Regions from separate parts of the Arcanobacterium haemolyticum DSM 20595 genome, predicted to be linked through region 2. Evidence: riboswitches for the same ligand, from Rfam matches in the RefSeq annotation. Region 2 holds a riboswitch; the other holds the start of a gene.

Region 1 (7,871 bases), 760 kb from region 2:
CGTGGCAGTTACACGGGAACGATGAAGTACAAGACGATCTAGAAGATCAACGCTTGGCACGCCGGAGTGAAGCGGCCAAGATCGCCGAACGTGCCGATAAGCCAGAGCGTATTGAAGTGGACGCGGAAGCGGCACGTGACGAAACCGAATCGTTTGAAGGAGAGCGCGTATGAACCCGAACGTGTTGGTTGCCTTGCCGGTTGTGGTGCCGATTTTAGGCGCAGGATTATCGCTGGCATCCGCGTCTTTTCGGCGTTTGCAGGGGTGGATTTCGGTGTCGATTTTGAGCATCGTGCTAGTTGTGGATGGAATGCTGGTTGTGCTGGCTGGTTCTGGCCCCCTTGTTCTCGATATTGGTGGATGGGCTTCTCCTGTAGGAATCAGTTTAGTTGCGGATAGGTTATCGGCAATCATGCTTCTGACCTCGGTTGCCGTGACCTTGAGTGTGCTCATATATTCAGTTGCACAAGGCGTGGCAGATGGAGATGACGCAGCCCCTATCGCTGTGTATCATCCTGCTTTCTTGCTTCTCTCTGCTGGCGTATCGAACGCATTCCTATCTGGAGATCTGTTCAATATTTACGTGGGGTTTGAACTCTTGTTGATGGCGTCATTCGTCCTGATTACATTGGGTGGAACCCGCGATCGCATCCGTTCAGGCACGGTCTATATTGTGGTCTCCCTGATGTCTTCCGTTGTGCTCCTGATTGCGATTGCACTGGTGTATGCATCGGCGGGTACAGTGAATTTGGCCCAGTTGGCATTGCGGCTTCCTGACGTCGATCCGGGAGTGCGCCTGGGAATCCAAACTCTGCTTTTGATCGGTTTCGGCATCAAGGCTGCCGTGTTTCCGCTATCCGCGTGGCTTCCAGATTCATACCCAACGGCGCCTGCACCCGTGACAGCCGTGTTTGCTGGCCTACTCACAAAAGTGGGTATTTACACGATGATCCGCACACAAACGTTGCTCTTCCCATCGAATCGACTTGACGTGATGCTAGGCGTATTTGCAATCGTCACCATGCTGGCAGGTATTTTCGGTGCAGTGGCGCAGCAAGACATCAAACGCCTGCTGTCCTTCACCCTGGTGTCTCACATCGGCTATATGCTCTGGGGAATCTCCACGTCAACCGATGATGGACTCGGTGCCGGCATCTACTACGCCGTTCACCACATCACCGTTCAGACAGCACTCTTCCTTGTGGTAGGGCTCATTGAACGCCGCGGTGGAACCACGTCGCTTGTCAAACTCGGATCCCTAGCAAAACTGGCGCCGGCGCTCGCGGTTATCTACTTCATCCCCGCGCTCAATTTAGCTGGCATTCCGCCACTTTCTGGTTTCTTCGGAAAGATCGGGCTGATGCAGGCATCTGTTGATCGAGCATGGGGAATCGACTGGTGGCTGATCGGGGCAGGGATCATCACGTCGTTACTCACGTTGTATGCCGTGACTCGCGCCTGGAACATGACCTTCTGGCAGGAAGCCCCACAACCGTTAGAAAGTAAACCGATCCCGCGCGGAATGATGCTATCTGCCACCGTGCTTGTTGGCCTCACCATCGGGATCTCGATCGGGGCTGGCCCGATCACTGCGTACACCCACGATGCTGCCGCGGAACTCAATGCTCGAATGCCATATATCTCGGCAGTACTCCCAGATGCTGAACGCGGAACAGGGCAGAGTCCGCATGTGACCGAACAAAAGGAAGTGCCACATGAATAAACGCAGTTCACGATCCGTACGTCACGCGGTCTTACAGTCTGAACGTTTCCCTCACGCATCAATGGGGCTCCTGATCGGGCTCATATTCGTATGGGTGATGCTCTGGGGCGAATTCACGGTAGGGAATGTAGTTGCCGGGTTCTTGCTCGCGCTGTTCGTCACCACGGTGGCGCCATTCCCATCAGCACCTTTCGACGGCCGATTCCGCCCCTGGGGAGTTATTCTTCTTGTTCTCTTTGTGGCGTGGGAAATGATGCAGGCAACATGGCAAATCGCATGGTTTGTTATATGCGGATCACGCCCACATCCCGCTGTGATCAAAGTGCACTTAAAATCAAAATCAGATATTTACATCGCCACCGTTGCAGGCGTGACAGGCCTCATTCCTGGAACCGTTGTTATTGATACAAACCGTGAAGAATCAACGATTTACGTGCATATCTTCGATTGTCGCCTTGCAGGTGGAACCGATGCCGCCCGCGAATCAATCCTGATCGTGGAAGAACGAATCCTGCGGGCATTCGCATCCCATGATGAACTCGTATCGGCAGGCTACATACCCGGCCCGTCACGAACATACGGACGATTGGAGGACCAAGCATGATGTGGGTTATTGGCGCAAGCGCCGTCGTCGAACTAATCGCCATCGCACTGTTACTGTGGCGGCTCGGGCGCGGCCCAACCACGCTCGATCGTGTGGTAACGCTGGATATGATCACGTCCGCGGTGGTGGGCGGAATCGCGATCCTCTTCGCGTTCACGCGGCGAACCGATCTTCTGCCCGTGTTCGTGGTGTTATCGCTCGTAGGGTTCGTGGGCTCAACCGTGGCTGCTCGAAACGCAACGGAGGAACGGCAATGATCGCATTCATGGATTGGCTGGGAGTCAGCCTCATCTTCATCGGAAGCCTTCTCACGCTCATCGCCGCGATCGGAGCGGTGCGTCTGCCTGACGTCCTCTCCCTGCAACACATCGCAACTAAACCCCAGGTCATGTCGCTTATGTTGTTCATGATCGGAGTGATGCTGGTGGTGCGGGACAGCACGGTTACCTGGACTCTGCTGGCAGTGATCGCCTTTCAACTCGTCACCTCGCCGATTTCTGCTCACGTCATTTCACGAGCGGCATACCGTACCCATAAGGTCGATAACTCGCGGTTCGATGTTGACGATTTGGATCAAGACCTGCGTTCCGGATGGGATCTCACGGTAGACTAAAACAAGGTGCGCCACCTACTGGCGCTGACGGAAAGGACCACAATGAACCTCGGATATCGCCTCTTGAGCCTCGCTACCGGTGCCGTAGCAGGAATGGTTGCACGCCAGGTTGTGACCGTTATTTGGGAAAAGGGTTTCGGGCAGACTGCGCCTAGTGGCGACGAAACCGACGTCGATCTCCCGCTCGCACAAATCGCAACGTTCGCTGCCGTAACCGCTGGTGTTACCGCCTATGTAAACGAAGCAATGCAACGCAAAACCGCCCAATGGTATGGAGAAACTCCACATCAGTGAGATTTAGGTCAAACGTCCTCCTGCACACAAGATGTGCGGGAGGCGTGGTGATAGAGTTTATACGTCACAGGGGAGCGCGAAAACGCGCTGAGAGTGCGGAAACCCGCAGACCCTCACACCTGATCCGGATCATGCCGGCGTAGGAAGATGAGTACCTCTCCTTGTTGCCATCTATCGGTGGCGGCATGCCCTCCATTAACCACGGAGGACATCATGAAAACCCGTAAGTTTGGGCTTGCACTTGTTACCGCAGCCGCTCTGGCATTGAGCGCCTGCACATCCAGCGTTCCAGCCAAGAAAGCTGAAGAACCAGCCAAGGAAGAAAAGAAGGCTGAGGTAGTCAAGGTTGTTACCAACGGTTCCTTCACCCTGCCAGATGATGTGCTGGCTGAGTTCACCAAGAAATCCGGTTTCAAAGTGGAACTGCTTAACGGTGAAGAATCCGGCACGCTCGAATCCAAAATTATTTTGACCAAGAACAAGCCAGTTGGCGATGTGGTTATTGGTTTGACTGCGAATAATGTTGCTCAAGTTGCTGAAGCTGGCGTCTTCGATTCCACAGTCAAGGTTGCTGGGCCAGCAGGCGCAGATAAGTACACCGTTAAAGGCGCTGAAGGCGCGATCGCCGTTGATCGTTCCGATGCCTGCTTCAACTACGATATCGCCTACTTCAAGGATAAGGGCCTCACTCCGCCAGCCGGATTGGAAGATTTGGTGAAGCCGGAATACAAGAACCTCACCGTTATCCAGGACCCATCCAAGTCTGATACCGGTTTCGCGCTCCTCGCCTCCACCATTTCCACATTCGGTGAAGAAGGATACGTGGACTACTGGAAGAAACTCTTGGCCAACGGAACCAAGGTTGACGCAAGCTGGAAGGACGCCTACCAGGTAGATTTCACCGCTGGTGAAGGCAAGGGTGCATACCCAATCGTCATGTCCTACGCGTCCTCCCCATTCTGGACCATCACTAAAGCTGGCGATTCCTCCACCACCGCAAACGTTGCTGGCGGCTGCTACCCAGTAGTGGAATACGCAGGCGTGCTCAAGGGTGCTAAGAACACCGAAGGCGCAAAGAAGTTCCTCGAATGGATCTCCAGCCCGGAAATGCAGACTGTCATTGCTAAAGAAAACGTCACCTACCCAATCGATGAATCTGCACAGCTACCAAAAGGAATGGCCGAATTCGCGCCACGTCCAGATGCAGTCAAACCACTCGAACCAAAGATGATCGTCGAATCCAAAGAAAAGTGGATCACGTCCGTCACTGAACTCTTCTCATGATGAAGCACCCCGCACAGCGCCCACTGATTTTGTGGGCGCTGTGCGCGCTTGGGCCAGCACTTTTCCTCGCACTATTCTTTTTCGCTCCGGTTGCTGACCTGTTGAGCCTTGGCGTTGACGAACTCGCTGGGAGCTGGGCTGAATCCGGGGTTTCCGGGCTAATCGATCAGTTGAGCAGGGCACGGGCGTTTGAGGCCTTGCTGACCACTCTTGGGCTGGCCTTCGCCGGCACGATCCTCTCCATTGCCGTTGGTATTCCAGCAGCCTACGTGGTGTATCGGATACGATTCCGCGGGCAGACAATCGTGCGATTTCTGATCGTGTTCCCGTTCGTGCTGCCAACCATCGCCGTGGCCACCGCATTTCGCGCACTCTACGATTCCGCCGGCCTGTTTGGCGGGCTTGGGCTTGCCGGATCACCTGTGCTCATCGTGCTCGCCATGATGTTCTTCAACATCTCCGTGATCGTGCGAACCGTGGGAGCATCCTGGTCCACGCTCAACCCCAACCATGAAGCGGCCGCCCGCACACTCGGCGCATCACCCGCCCGTGCGTTCCTTACCGTTACCTGGCCCCGCCTTGCTCCAGCCGTCTACTCGGCATCCACCCTAGTATTCCTCTACTGTTCCACCTCATACAGCCTAGTCATGATACTTGGCTCAACCCGCACCCACACCCTAGAAACCGAAATCTATCGGCAAACATCCCAATTCTTAAACCTCGGAACCGCCGCTCTTCTGTCCCTCGTCCAAGTCATCGTCGTGGTGATCGCCCTGATCATCTCCCACTACGTCAGTAAAAAAGCAACAGTTGCCGATTCCTATTCACGATTCATCGCCGCTCCACCACGCATCACCACCCGGCAGATTCCACTAGTTGCCGGAGTGCTCGGGATCGTCACCGCCCTGATTATCCTCCCGATCGTCCAAGTCCTCATCCGATCCCTCCGCCGCAACGGAGAATTCACCCTTCAAAATTACACAGACCTCTTCCGGTCCGGAGCCGCCCGCTCCGTCGATTTCCCCATCGCCACAACCATCGGGCAATCACTCGAAGCGGCAGTCTATGCAACCGTGATCGCCGTCGTCGTCGGTGCAACCGTATCGCTCCTCGTCACCCGAAAACTCCGAATCCACCACGAAACCTGGCAAAAAATCACCGGAATCTACGATGCGCTCTTCATCTTCCCCGTAGGAATCTCCTCCGTTACGCTCGGCTTCGGAATGCTCGTAGCGCTCGGCGGCTCACTCGCCTTCATCTCAGAATCGCCACTCCTCCTCCCACTCGCACAAGCACTCGTAGCCCTCCCCATCCTCATCCGCACAATCGTGCCCATGCTGATGCGCACCAACCGGAAACTCTACGGCCCCGCACTCACACTCGGAGCCAGCCCACTACGCGCATTCTTCACCGTTGAAGGGCCCACTCTCATGCGCGCCCTCGGAGTAGCCGCCGGATTCGCCTTCGCCATCAGCATCGGCGAATTCTCCGCCACCTCATTCCTAGTGCTCCAACGCGAACCCACCCTGCCCGTCATGATCTACCACCTCATCGGGCGCGCCGGCGCTACCGATCAAGGCATGGCCTACGCCGGAACCGTGTTCCTTTGCGCCATCACCGCGATCGTTATGCTGATCGTGGAGAAGTTGAGTGCGGTTGGTGCGGGTGTCGGTGCGGGTGCGGCTGTCGGTGCTGGCGCGGGTGCAACTACCGGTGCGAATCACAGCACGCATGCCGATGCTGGCGCCACCACACTCTCCCTACCACTCACTACAAAGCAACCAGCCACTACAAAGGAACCGCGATGAGCGCAATCAGTGTCTCCCACGTTAACCTCACCTACCCGAACGGCTACCATGCCCTGCGTGACCTCAGCATCGACGTAGAACACGGGCAAACCGTGGCGCTGCTCGGCGCATCCGGGTCCGGGAAATCCACTCTGCTCCGCGCAATCGCCGGACTAGAGCCGATCAGCAGCGGCACAATCTCCATCGGCGGCACCAATATGGCTGGCGTTCCCACCCATCGCCGGCACGTTGGCATGGTGTTCCAAGACGGCCAACTCTTCCCACACCGCAACGTAGAACGCAACATCTCCTACGGGTTAGAAATGGCTGGCATGAAACGTTCTGAACGCGAAGCTCGCGTTGCTGACATGCTCGAACTTGTGGGCCTGGCGGGATTCGGGCAGCGTCCCGTAGGGACTCTGTCCGGGGGCCAAGCGCAACGAGTTGCCTTGGCCCGATCGCTCGCCCCACGGCCACAGGTACTTCTTCTGGACGAACCCCTATCGGCACTAGACAAAGAGCTGCGCGAACGGCTGGCAGTAGATGTGCGCCAGATCCTGCGAAACTCCCAGATGACAGCCATTTTCGTCACTCACGATCCCGACGAAGCCACCATCGTTGCCGATCGCGTGCTCCGCATGGCAGAGGGGGCATTCGTTTCCTAGCTAGTACATGGCCAGAAAAAGCGGCAGGGAGGGCAGGAGGCTCATATAGAGCACTCCTGCCCTCCCTGCCGCTTATTTAGCACATGGCCAACGCGCCTAGAACGCGTTTGAAGTAAAAATCAGCGGAAACAGGCCTAGGAAGCCCAGCACCGCGCCGCGAATTCGCGCAACGGTTCGCGGATTCCGGCCGCCACTTCCTCTTGAGTCTGCGCATCCGCCCTATCCGCCCAAATCGAGAAGAACGCGCCCACCAGCTGCTCTGGATACGCGCCGCCAATAGTTGGGATTTCTTGAATTGTTTGATCCACGGTTCGCATGGCGTTCGACGACGTCGATACCCGCGGTGGCAACTGCGGAAAAAATCCCGGATGCCAGTTCGCGTTGATAATACGTTCGGCAGTGGGGTAGCGGTAACCGGCGTTCTCTCCCAACACATAGTAGAAGAGCGAATCGTTAAAATTGACGATCCGGTAGTTGGCCTCCAAGGCGTCAGCCACCGGCCGCATATCAGGATGCCAGTTAGTCCACCAGGTCAGCACGATATCCGGATCGAGGCCCACCACGTTGCCGCGCAACATCCCATCATTCCAGACGCGCGGAGTAAAGCCCAGACTCTTCACATAGGCACCGATCTGGTTCACAAAATCCGTGAGCAGATCGAATCCATTCGCGTCCGCCCCAAACTTTTCGCGGGCAGCCTCTGCCAACATTGGGTACTCAGAAATCCGAGCGAAATCAACAAATTCATCGCCACCAAGATGCCACGAACGGCATCCCGCGAACAAATCTGCAAAATCATCAATCAGCTCACGCGCAAAATCAAGCGCCTCCGGCAACGCAATATTCAACGCATGGCCGGTATCAGGAATCGCCAACGGTTCCGCATCAGGCGCAAGATCAG
Region 2 (7,871 bases):
GGCTCGGTTGCTCTGGCCGCGAGGTGTGCCAGCGCGCGTACATACGTATCTAAGTAGAGCGCGTCTTGCCGTTGGTATGCGGTGAATTGCCAGTATGGGAGCGTTCCGGCCGCGAGTTGTTGGATGAATGGCAGTTCCCACGTATCTTCCACTACGTCTTGGGTTGCGTTCCACAGGAGCGTTGTCCAGGGGCCGGCTGGCGCGATTCGCGGTGTACGCACGTCCCATTCAGTTGGTTTTCCGTTCTGACGGAAGATTCGCGTTTGAGCGACGTCCGTGGCACGTGCGCTTTCTGGCGTGGCGAGTGGCGTTGGCGCCGGTAGCCATGGTTGTGCGGGGATGGAGGCTTCCATTCGACGCAGTTTGTGCGAGTGATCCACTGGGCCGTGTCCCGTTCCCACCTGCAGTTTTTCTCCGTAACTGATTGCTTCGTGAAGCCAGTCGGTTACCCATCCGAGTGCGCGCGTTGCGTTTCCTTCCGCCGCGAGCCGCGTGGCGAGCGCACTTGATAGTGAACATCCTGTTCCATGAGTGGCGTCTGTATCAACACGTTCCGTGTGTGCTTCCGTAATCACGCCTTCCGCATCAACCAACGCATTCGTCACGATTCGTTCCGTCAAGTGCCCACCTTTCACGAGCACAGTTGCGTTAATGTCCCGCGCAAGTTTTTGCGCGGCAGCGATCGCGTCAGAGTGGTTCTGTATCGTTCCAGGCGCGAGTTGCGCAAGGATTTCGAGTTCAGGGATATTCGGGGTGACCACGGTTGCGTGGTGCAACATATTTTTGAGGGCGTCTTCGGCTTCCGTATCAAGCAGACGGTCTCCTGACGTTGCAACCATGACAGGATCGACGACGACGATCGGCGGCTTATGGCCGTCTAGCCATTCATCGACAATCTGGATGTAGCCGGTGTTGCCGAGCATCCCGATTTTAACTGCGTCGATAACGACGTCGTCGTTCAACGCCTCAAGCTGGTCACGAATAACGGATGGTGGCGGCGAAAAAATGCTGCGCACACCTTGAGTATTTTGGGCAACGATCGCGGTGACAACCGAATAGGCGAAACCACCAGTGGCGGTGATCGATTTGATGTCTGCTTGAGCGCCGGCGCCGCCACTTGGGTCAGTTCCAGCAATGGTGAGGATACGAGGAATAGACATGTTTTCCTTAAAAAATTGTAATAATCCGCAAGATCAAGCTGCGGCGTTCCAGGTTGAGACGAGTTCATGGGCTGCCTCATAGGGGCTGGTGGCAGAAACAATCGCGGAGACTACTGCAGCGGAGTGAACGTTGCCGGCAAGTGCTGCTACGTCGCGTTTTCCAATACCTCCGATAGCTGTAACAGGAAGGCGCGCAGTACCCGCGGCGGCAATCATTCCATCGATACCAAGCGGTTTTGGGGCATCTGTTTTCGTTGCAGTGGCGTGTACTACTCCTAAACCGATCCAATCGATGACGTCTAATTCGTTGGCTTCCTGTAATTCTTGTGGCGTAGCGGCCGAGTAACCGATAAATGGCCGCTCGCCAATCAGATCGCGAACGATACGTGGATGAATGTCTGTTTGCCCGATATGGACGCCATGAACATAGATTCCTTTCGTTTGGAGCGCCAAAAACACATCAACTCGATCATTAATCACGATCTGGACGTGCGTGTTTCGAAGTATGTCCCAGACTTCTTGAGCGAGCTGATATAAGTACCGGGCGTCAACATTTTTCCAGCGCAACTGGATGGTGGTAACACCGGCGTCTGCTGCAGCTTTACATGTTTTCAGGGTTTCGGAGATCGCCTGCTGGTACCAATCGTTGCTATCTGGAAGATAGGGCACTCCGATCCGGGCCATGCTCAGCCCTGGATCCGTCACAAGATAGATTCCGCCGCGTGGCGTTGCGCGTTTCATGATACGAGCGCCAGAGATTCGAACGTTTCAGCGGCTGTATTGTAGATTGCGTCAACCAGGCTGGCTGCAAACGTGCCGGGTCCTTGTGCAGATTCGGCGGCGCGTTGCGCGGCGATTCCCATAACAACGTGTGCGGCTGTGACGGCGTCGAGCCAATCTTCACGCGGGCTAGCACCAACGTAACCGGCGATCAATGCACCCAGCGAACATCCTGCACCAGTGACTAGAGTAAGCCATTCGTGGCCGTTGTTGCACCGGCGGTCATTAATCCCGTCAGTAATGAAATCTTCTTTTCCAGAAACTGCAACGATTGCACCTAACTGTTGTGCGAGGGATCGAGCGGCTGGTTCAGCGGCTGCTACATCATCAGTGGCGTCGGTTCCACGGCCACCTTCACCGCCAGCTAAAGCAATGATTTCTGAGGCATTTCCGCGGATTACTGCTGGTTTATATTCTAGTAGCTGGTGTGCAAGGGAGGTTCGAACAGAAAGGGCTCCAACCGCTACAGGATCAAGAACCCACGGTGTTCCTGCTCTGTTCGCAGAATCGGCAGCTTGTAGCATTGCTAATTGTTGGGCCGGGGCTATTGTTCCCACATTAATGAGAATGGCAGATGCGATGCCCGCAAATTCGCGAGTTTCATCAGGAGCATCCACCATTGCCGGTGCGCACCCTGCCGCAAGTAAAACGTTGGCGGTAAATTGCTGAACTACCGTGTTGGTTAGGCACTGAACCAGTGGATGGTTGTGGGTTGTAGTACGCCATGCAGCTATGATGGCGTGGGTATAGCTATCGCTCATCTTCCATTCCTCCGCTCGCATTATCGAGATCAGGTTTTCGGGTGTGTTCTCAGCCATGTATGGCACCCCGTGGTGGTTTTAATGTATCTGATGTTGTCGATTTTTTCGACTTATTAGAGCAGGTGAGGCGGGATCACGTCCTTCGCACACATATCTTCAGGAAGGTCTTTGAGAATCCGCACTGGGTTCCCGACTGCTACGACGTTGGCTGGCACGTCCTTGTTCACAACTGCGCCTGCACCGATTACGCTGTTATCTCCAATGGTTACTCCTGGGAGGATAATTGCTCCTGCTCCTAGCCACACATTGTCGCCAATCGTAATCGGGCTGCCTGCTTCCCAGCCTTCACCACGTAGCGTCGGTTCTAACGGATGCCATGCAGTGAGGATTTGGACGCGTGGGGCGATTTGGCATCTTTTACCAATGGTAATCGGCGCGACATCAAGCACAATACAATCGTAGTTGATGAAAGTCCCTGCACCGATCGACGTATGTTTTCCATAATCCACATAGAGTGGAGCACGAATCACAACGTCTTCTCCCACATAGCCCAACCAATCCTGAAGGATAGCCGAATGCGATTCCCAATCTGCGGATGGGAGGGAGTTAAACCTATCTTGGCATTCCATGGCATGTTCATACACCGAACGAAATGCTTCGCCTTCTGGCTTGTAGAGATCTCCATGAAGCATCCGGTTGTAAAGTTCTTGATCGCGCGTCATATTTTCTCCTTATTCGATTCCGCGTAGTGCTGCCCACCGCGATAGTTCATGCCTATTGGACAGCTGGAGTTTTCGTAGAACAGCAGAAACATGTGTTTCCACAGTCTTGATAGAAATAAACAGTTCTGTGGCAGTTTCACGATACGTGTACCCACGAGCGATAAGACGCATCACCTCTTGTTCGCGTTCAGATAAGCGATCAAGTTCTTCATCACGTTCTGCAATATCAGTTGTTTGCGAACCGAATGCATCCAGAACAAAACCTGCTAGCCGTGGTGAAAATGCCGCGTCTCCCCCAGCCACGCGCTTAATGGCTTCCACAAGTTCATCAACATTCACAGCCTTCGTTACATATCCGCGAGCGCCGGCTCGAATAACCGCCACCACATCGTTGGCTGCATCGGACACAGAAAGGGCAAGGAATCGGGTACTTACTCCAGCTGCAAGCACACGGCGGGCAACTTCTGCTCCTCCTCCACCGTTTCCACCGGGTAGGTGGACGTCGAGCAAGACCACGTCAGGAACGGCATCAGGTTCTAGCGTAGTGAGCTGGGTAATCGCGTCGTCAACGGATTCGGCTTGGCCAGTGACGTCCATATTGGCAATCGGTTCGAGCTGAGATATAACTCCTGCACGAACAAGCGCATGATCGTCAACAATAAAAATTCGTAGACTCATTCGTGTTTTCCGTTCCATACCTTGATACGTACTTCTGTTCCGCCTGTTGGAAGAGGAGAACGTATGTCTGTTTCCCCATTAACTTTAGCAATTCGTCCGCGGATTGAATCACGAATTCCGGCGCGATCTGCTGGGATCTCCTCTGGGATGAATCCTTGCCCGCGGTCTCGTACAAAAACTTCGCTTGTTTCGTCACTTAATTGGGCATAGACGGAGATCGCTCCTGAGGCATGTTTTGCCGCGTTTGTTATTGCTTCTCGCGTTGCTCCAATCAGTGCGTGCGTGTGATGCGACGGTATGGCATCTCCAGTTGTTACCACATCAACAGGTACATGGAATCGATCTTCGATGTCTGCAGCAACCTTCGTTATATCGTCGGCAACAGATGTTCCTTCTGTGCTCCGATCAGAGTAGAGGTATTTGCGTAGATCGCGTTCTTGAGCGCGAGCAAGCGTTGCTACTTCCTCAGGGTATTCCGCACGCGAGCGAATGAGCGCCAAGGTTTGAAGTACTGAATCGTGTAGATGAGCTGCGATATCCGCGCGTTCAGATTCCCTGATACGTTCTGCGTATTCTTCACGCAACCGGGTGCGGTTATGCAGTAATACTGGCGCTACGATGATACTTACCGTTATCAGCACGGCAATGCCCACGCTAAGCCCCGCAATAGTTTGATAAGCGCCATAATACGTTCCCATCATCAACAAAGCACCAACGATCGCGATGAGTCCTCCGATGATCGTCCATGTAATCGGAGCAGATTCATCTCCCACTGGATGGGACCAAGCGATTCCAGCTCCTACTACCATGATCAAAAATGGGATCATGAAATGACTACCGGAAACACCATAGCCCCCTTGAGAAATATAAATTCCTAAGGCGCCAACGAGTAAGATTCCTGCGGTCAAAAATAATGGGCGGTTAACGTGCTTTTCTTCTCTCGAATCGTTCAGCTCTGGTACGATCCGAGAATTCTTCGCTGGCTTAGATCCTTCTTTTGGAACAGAAACGGCCAACACGATGTAAATCAGTGCGCCTAAACCGAACATAAACGTGCCAAGGGCAAAGGCCCAACGCCAGGTTGCTACATGGCCTCCTATATGGACGCTTAGCCCCCGCGCTACGCCAGCCACGATGCGTGGCGAACGGCGTACGAATTCGGGACGCTCTTTTACACCGGGAGCCCGCAAATGGGAATAATCGTGCTCTGCTCTCATACTTCTATCTTCACATACCCTTGCTATACAGGCTCACCTCTTCCTCAAGAATCAGGGTTCTTTCAGGGGGTTCCCTCATAGATAATTTCGTTCGTCCTTGACACGATAGATTCATGAACACTTTCACTCGTTTGAGGAACCAACCTCTGCGCCGTACAGATGATGGATATCTCGGTGGCGTCTGCGCCGGATTGTCACATCGATGGAATATTTCCCCCATCCTTTTACGGATCGCATTCTTTATTGCATGCTTCTTTGGTGGGCTGGGCGTGATCGCTTACGGAGTAGCATGGCTACTTATCCCACATGATCCTGATAATCACATTGAATTAGAAAATGCTGTAGAAGGCCGCGTATCTGGCGGTTTCGCAGCGAGTATCGGTGTCATCGCAGTTGGTTTATGGATCTCTTTCCAAGAATGGCACCACCATGCATTCTTTTTCTCAGGATTCGCTTCCACACTATTTACAGTCATTGTCATAACTATTCTTGTTATTCTTCTTTTACGTAAAAATCACCAGCCGTCAGAACTCCATACGTCTCCCGAATTCCACACATCTGAAAACACGATGGCGTACGAATCCACCTCAGCATCCCCCACTCCTGAACCGATTCCGGTGCGTACTCCACGGCTACGTGTTCCTGCCCTATCTGGAGCATTTATTCTGCTCACTCTTGCACTGGCTGCAACCAGTGCAGCACTCCTTATGTTGTTCCTACCACGCACAATGGCATCAGCACTCATCGTCCTTGGCACTGCACTTGGCATCCTCGGCCTTGGAATTGCATGGGCAGGATTACGCAAGAGACGCAGTACATGGCTCAGTTTTGTTGCCACTCTTCTTGCGTTCCCGGTTATTACACTCATTCTTTTGTCATTCGTCGCACCAGCAAAACTCATGAATGATCCTCATGCACGGTTCTTCTCGAACTCGTCTACGTCCTCATCAGGCGTCGTCGATAACACAACTCGATATGTGGATCAGCTTCCTGACAACACTGACATCAGTGGGATTATTGGCGATTCAACGTTCGTGGTAGATCGTACTAATGCTGTGGTACTTGATATTACAATCACGGGAAACATTAGTATGAATGATCTTGGCGGATGGAAGATATCCACTGATAACTCATCGTTCACAACCGAAACACCGTTCTTACATTCAAGAACAACTGACGAAATGAAAACTCATATCAAACCCGATGAGAAGATCGATATGCACGATTGGTATGTTGACCGCAACTTTAACCCTGAGTTAGGTAGCAACAGAACAATCCAAAAACACGTCACGATCACAAGCCCAGCGGCACTAGAAAATCCTGGCCATGCCCGCCGTATCGCCATTAACTATGCCGTAGGCGCAGTCCGAATTGCTGAAACTCTCAATGGCAAGGACGATGCTGCGTTCATCATCGAACAGCTCAAGAAAACACCCAGCGAAAGCAAATAGGAGGACACCATGAAAATCGGAACATTCCTGTGGGGAACAATCATGACTACACTTGGAGCAATTGCGATTTTGCAAGGAACAGGAACCCAACTAGACGGAGCAACTCTTGCGGTGATGCTATTGCTCATGTTCGCCGCGGCCTGCACTCTTGCTGCTCTTCTCCCCAGTAAGAAGGAACAAGAGACCTTAGCATCACTCAGCACAGATACTCCTCTATTCGATACTCAACGCATCGAGGTAGAACCAACGCCCAGCACGCTGAACGAAAACTGATCGTTCACGCATAATCCCTGGCACACCATCGTCAAGATAGGACGCCTCAAATTCAACCTGATCAGCTTTCGTATCAATAATTCGTAACCTGGCCCACTCAATACCCGTACACGATACGTCAGTGGGCCGGGTTCGCGGATGCCACGTGGCAAAAACATAATTATCACGTTTCAACGCATAGGCGGAATAACGCGATCTCATCAACTCCTCAGGAGTCTGCGCAACCCGCATCCCATCATGCAACGGTTCGCAACAATCCTTATATAATCCATCGCCACATGGGCATTGAGTAACCATATACCCCATATTACAACCACAAACAAAACCCGGGAACCTGCACGAGCCCTCTCATAGAGGCGCTTTCACGCAGGTTCCCGGATAAAAGATCAGTTCAGAGAACTACGTCAGAAATCAGATCAAACCGAGTTCACGAACGGCATCAGCTTCTTCTTGGAGAGCCTTAACGTTGCGTTCGATACCAGCCTTGGTGGATTCAGATAGTTCGAGACCTTCAACAACCTTCCATTCGCCGCCTTCGGAGACTGCTGGGAAACCGAAGATAAGGCCTTCTGGAACACCGTAGTGCGAACCATCAGACCAAATACCTGGGGTAACCCAATCGCCTTCTGGGGTTCCGTTAACCCAGTTGTAGACATGATCGATTGCTGCCGAAGCTGCCGACGCTGCCGACGAAGCGCCACGAGCCTCAATAATGGCAGCGCCACGCTTAGCAACAGTTGGAACAAAGTAATCGGCAAGCCATGCTTCATCAACAAGTTCGGTTGCTGGCTTACCAGCAACGGTTGCCCAAGAAACATCTGGGTGCTGA

The links. A riboswitch is a leader RNA that binds a small molecule or an ion and turns the genes downstream of it on or off. The one in region 2 is predicted to bind thiamine pyrophosphate.
Positions count from the first base shown of each region.
Region 1: it holds a riboswitch for thiamine pyrophosphate, as region 2 does, so the genes downstream of both, ARCH_RS00785 (thiamine ABC transporter substrate-binding protein) here and thiM (hydroxyethylthiazole kinase) in region 2, are expected to answer to the same signal.

Region 1 covers NC_014218.1:186,614-194,484, forward strand. The annotation lists gene ARCH_RS00755 (Na(+)/H(+) antiporter subunit C) at 1-173, shown strand, start outside; gene ARCH_RS00760 (Na+/H+ antiporter subunit D) at 170-1,723, shown strand; gene ARCH_RS00765 (Na+/H+ antiporter subunit E) at 1,716-2,327, shown strand; gene ARCH_RS00770 (monovalent cation/H+ antiporter complex subunit F) at 2,324-2,584, shown strand; gene mnhG (monovalent cation/H(+) antiporter subunit G) at 2,581-2,940, shown strand; gene ARCH_RS00780 (DUF4235 domain-containing protein) at 2,983-3,234, shown strand; TPP riboswitch at 3,293-3,398, shown strand; gene ARCH_RS00785 (thiamine ABC transporter substrate-binding protein) at 3,448-4,518, shown strand; gene ARCH_RS00790 (ABC transporter permease) at 4,515-6,326, shown strand; gene ARCH_RS00795 (ABC transporter ATP-binding protein) at 6,323-6,970, shown strand; gene ARCH_RS00800 (family 20 glycosylhydrolase) at 7,105-7,871, opposite strand, start outside.
Region 2 covers NC_014218.1:1,413,240-1,421,110, forward strand. The annotation lists gene ARCH_RS06435 (bifunctional hydroxymethylpyrimidine kinase/phosphomethylpyrimidine kinase) at 1-1,160, opposite strand, end outside; gene ARCH_RS06440 (thiamine phosphate synthase) at 1,194-1,901, opposite strand; gene thiM (hydroxyethylthiazole kinase) at 1,898-2,701, opposite strand; TPP riboswitch at 2,691-2,781, opposite strand; gene ARCH_RS06450 (sugar O-acetyltransferase) at 2,815-3,423, opposite strand; gene ARCH_RS06455 (response regulator) at 3,433-4,101, opposite strand; gene ARCH_RS06460 (PspC domain-containing protein) at 4,098-5,318, opposite strand; gene ARCH_RS06465 (PspC domain-containing protein) at 5,432-6,769, shown strand; gene ARCH_RS09960 (hypothetical protein) at 6,779-7,042, shown strand; gene ARCH_RS06470 (YchJ family protein) at 6,983-7,339, opposite strand; gene ARCH_RS06475 (malate dehydrogenase) at 7,454-7,871, opposite strand, start outside.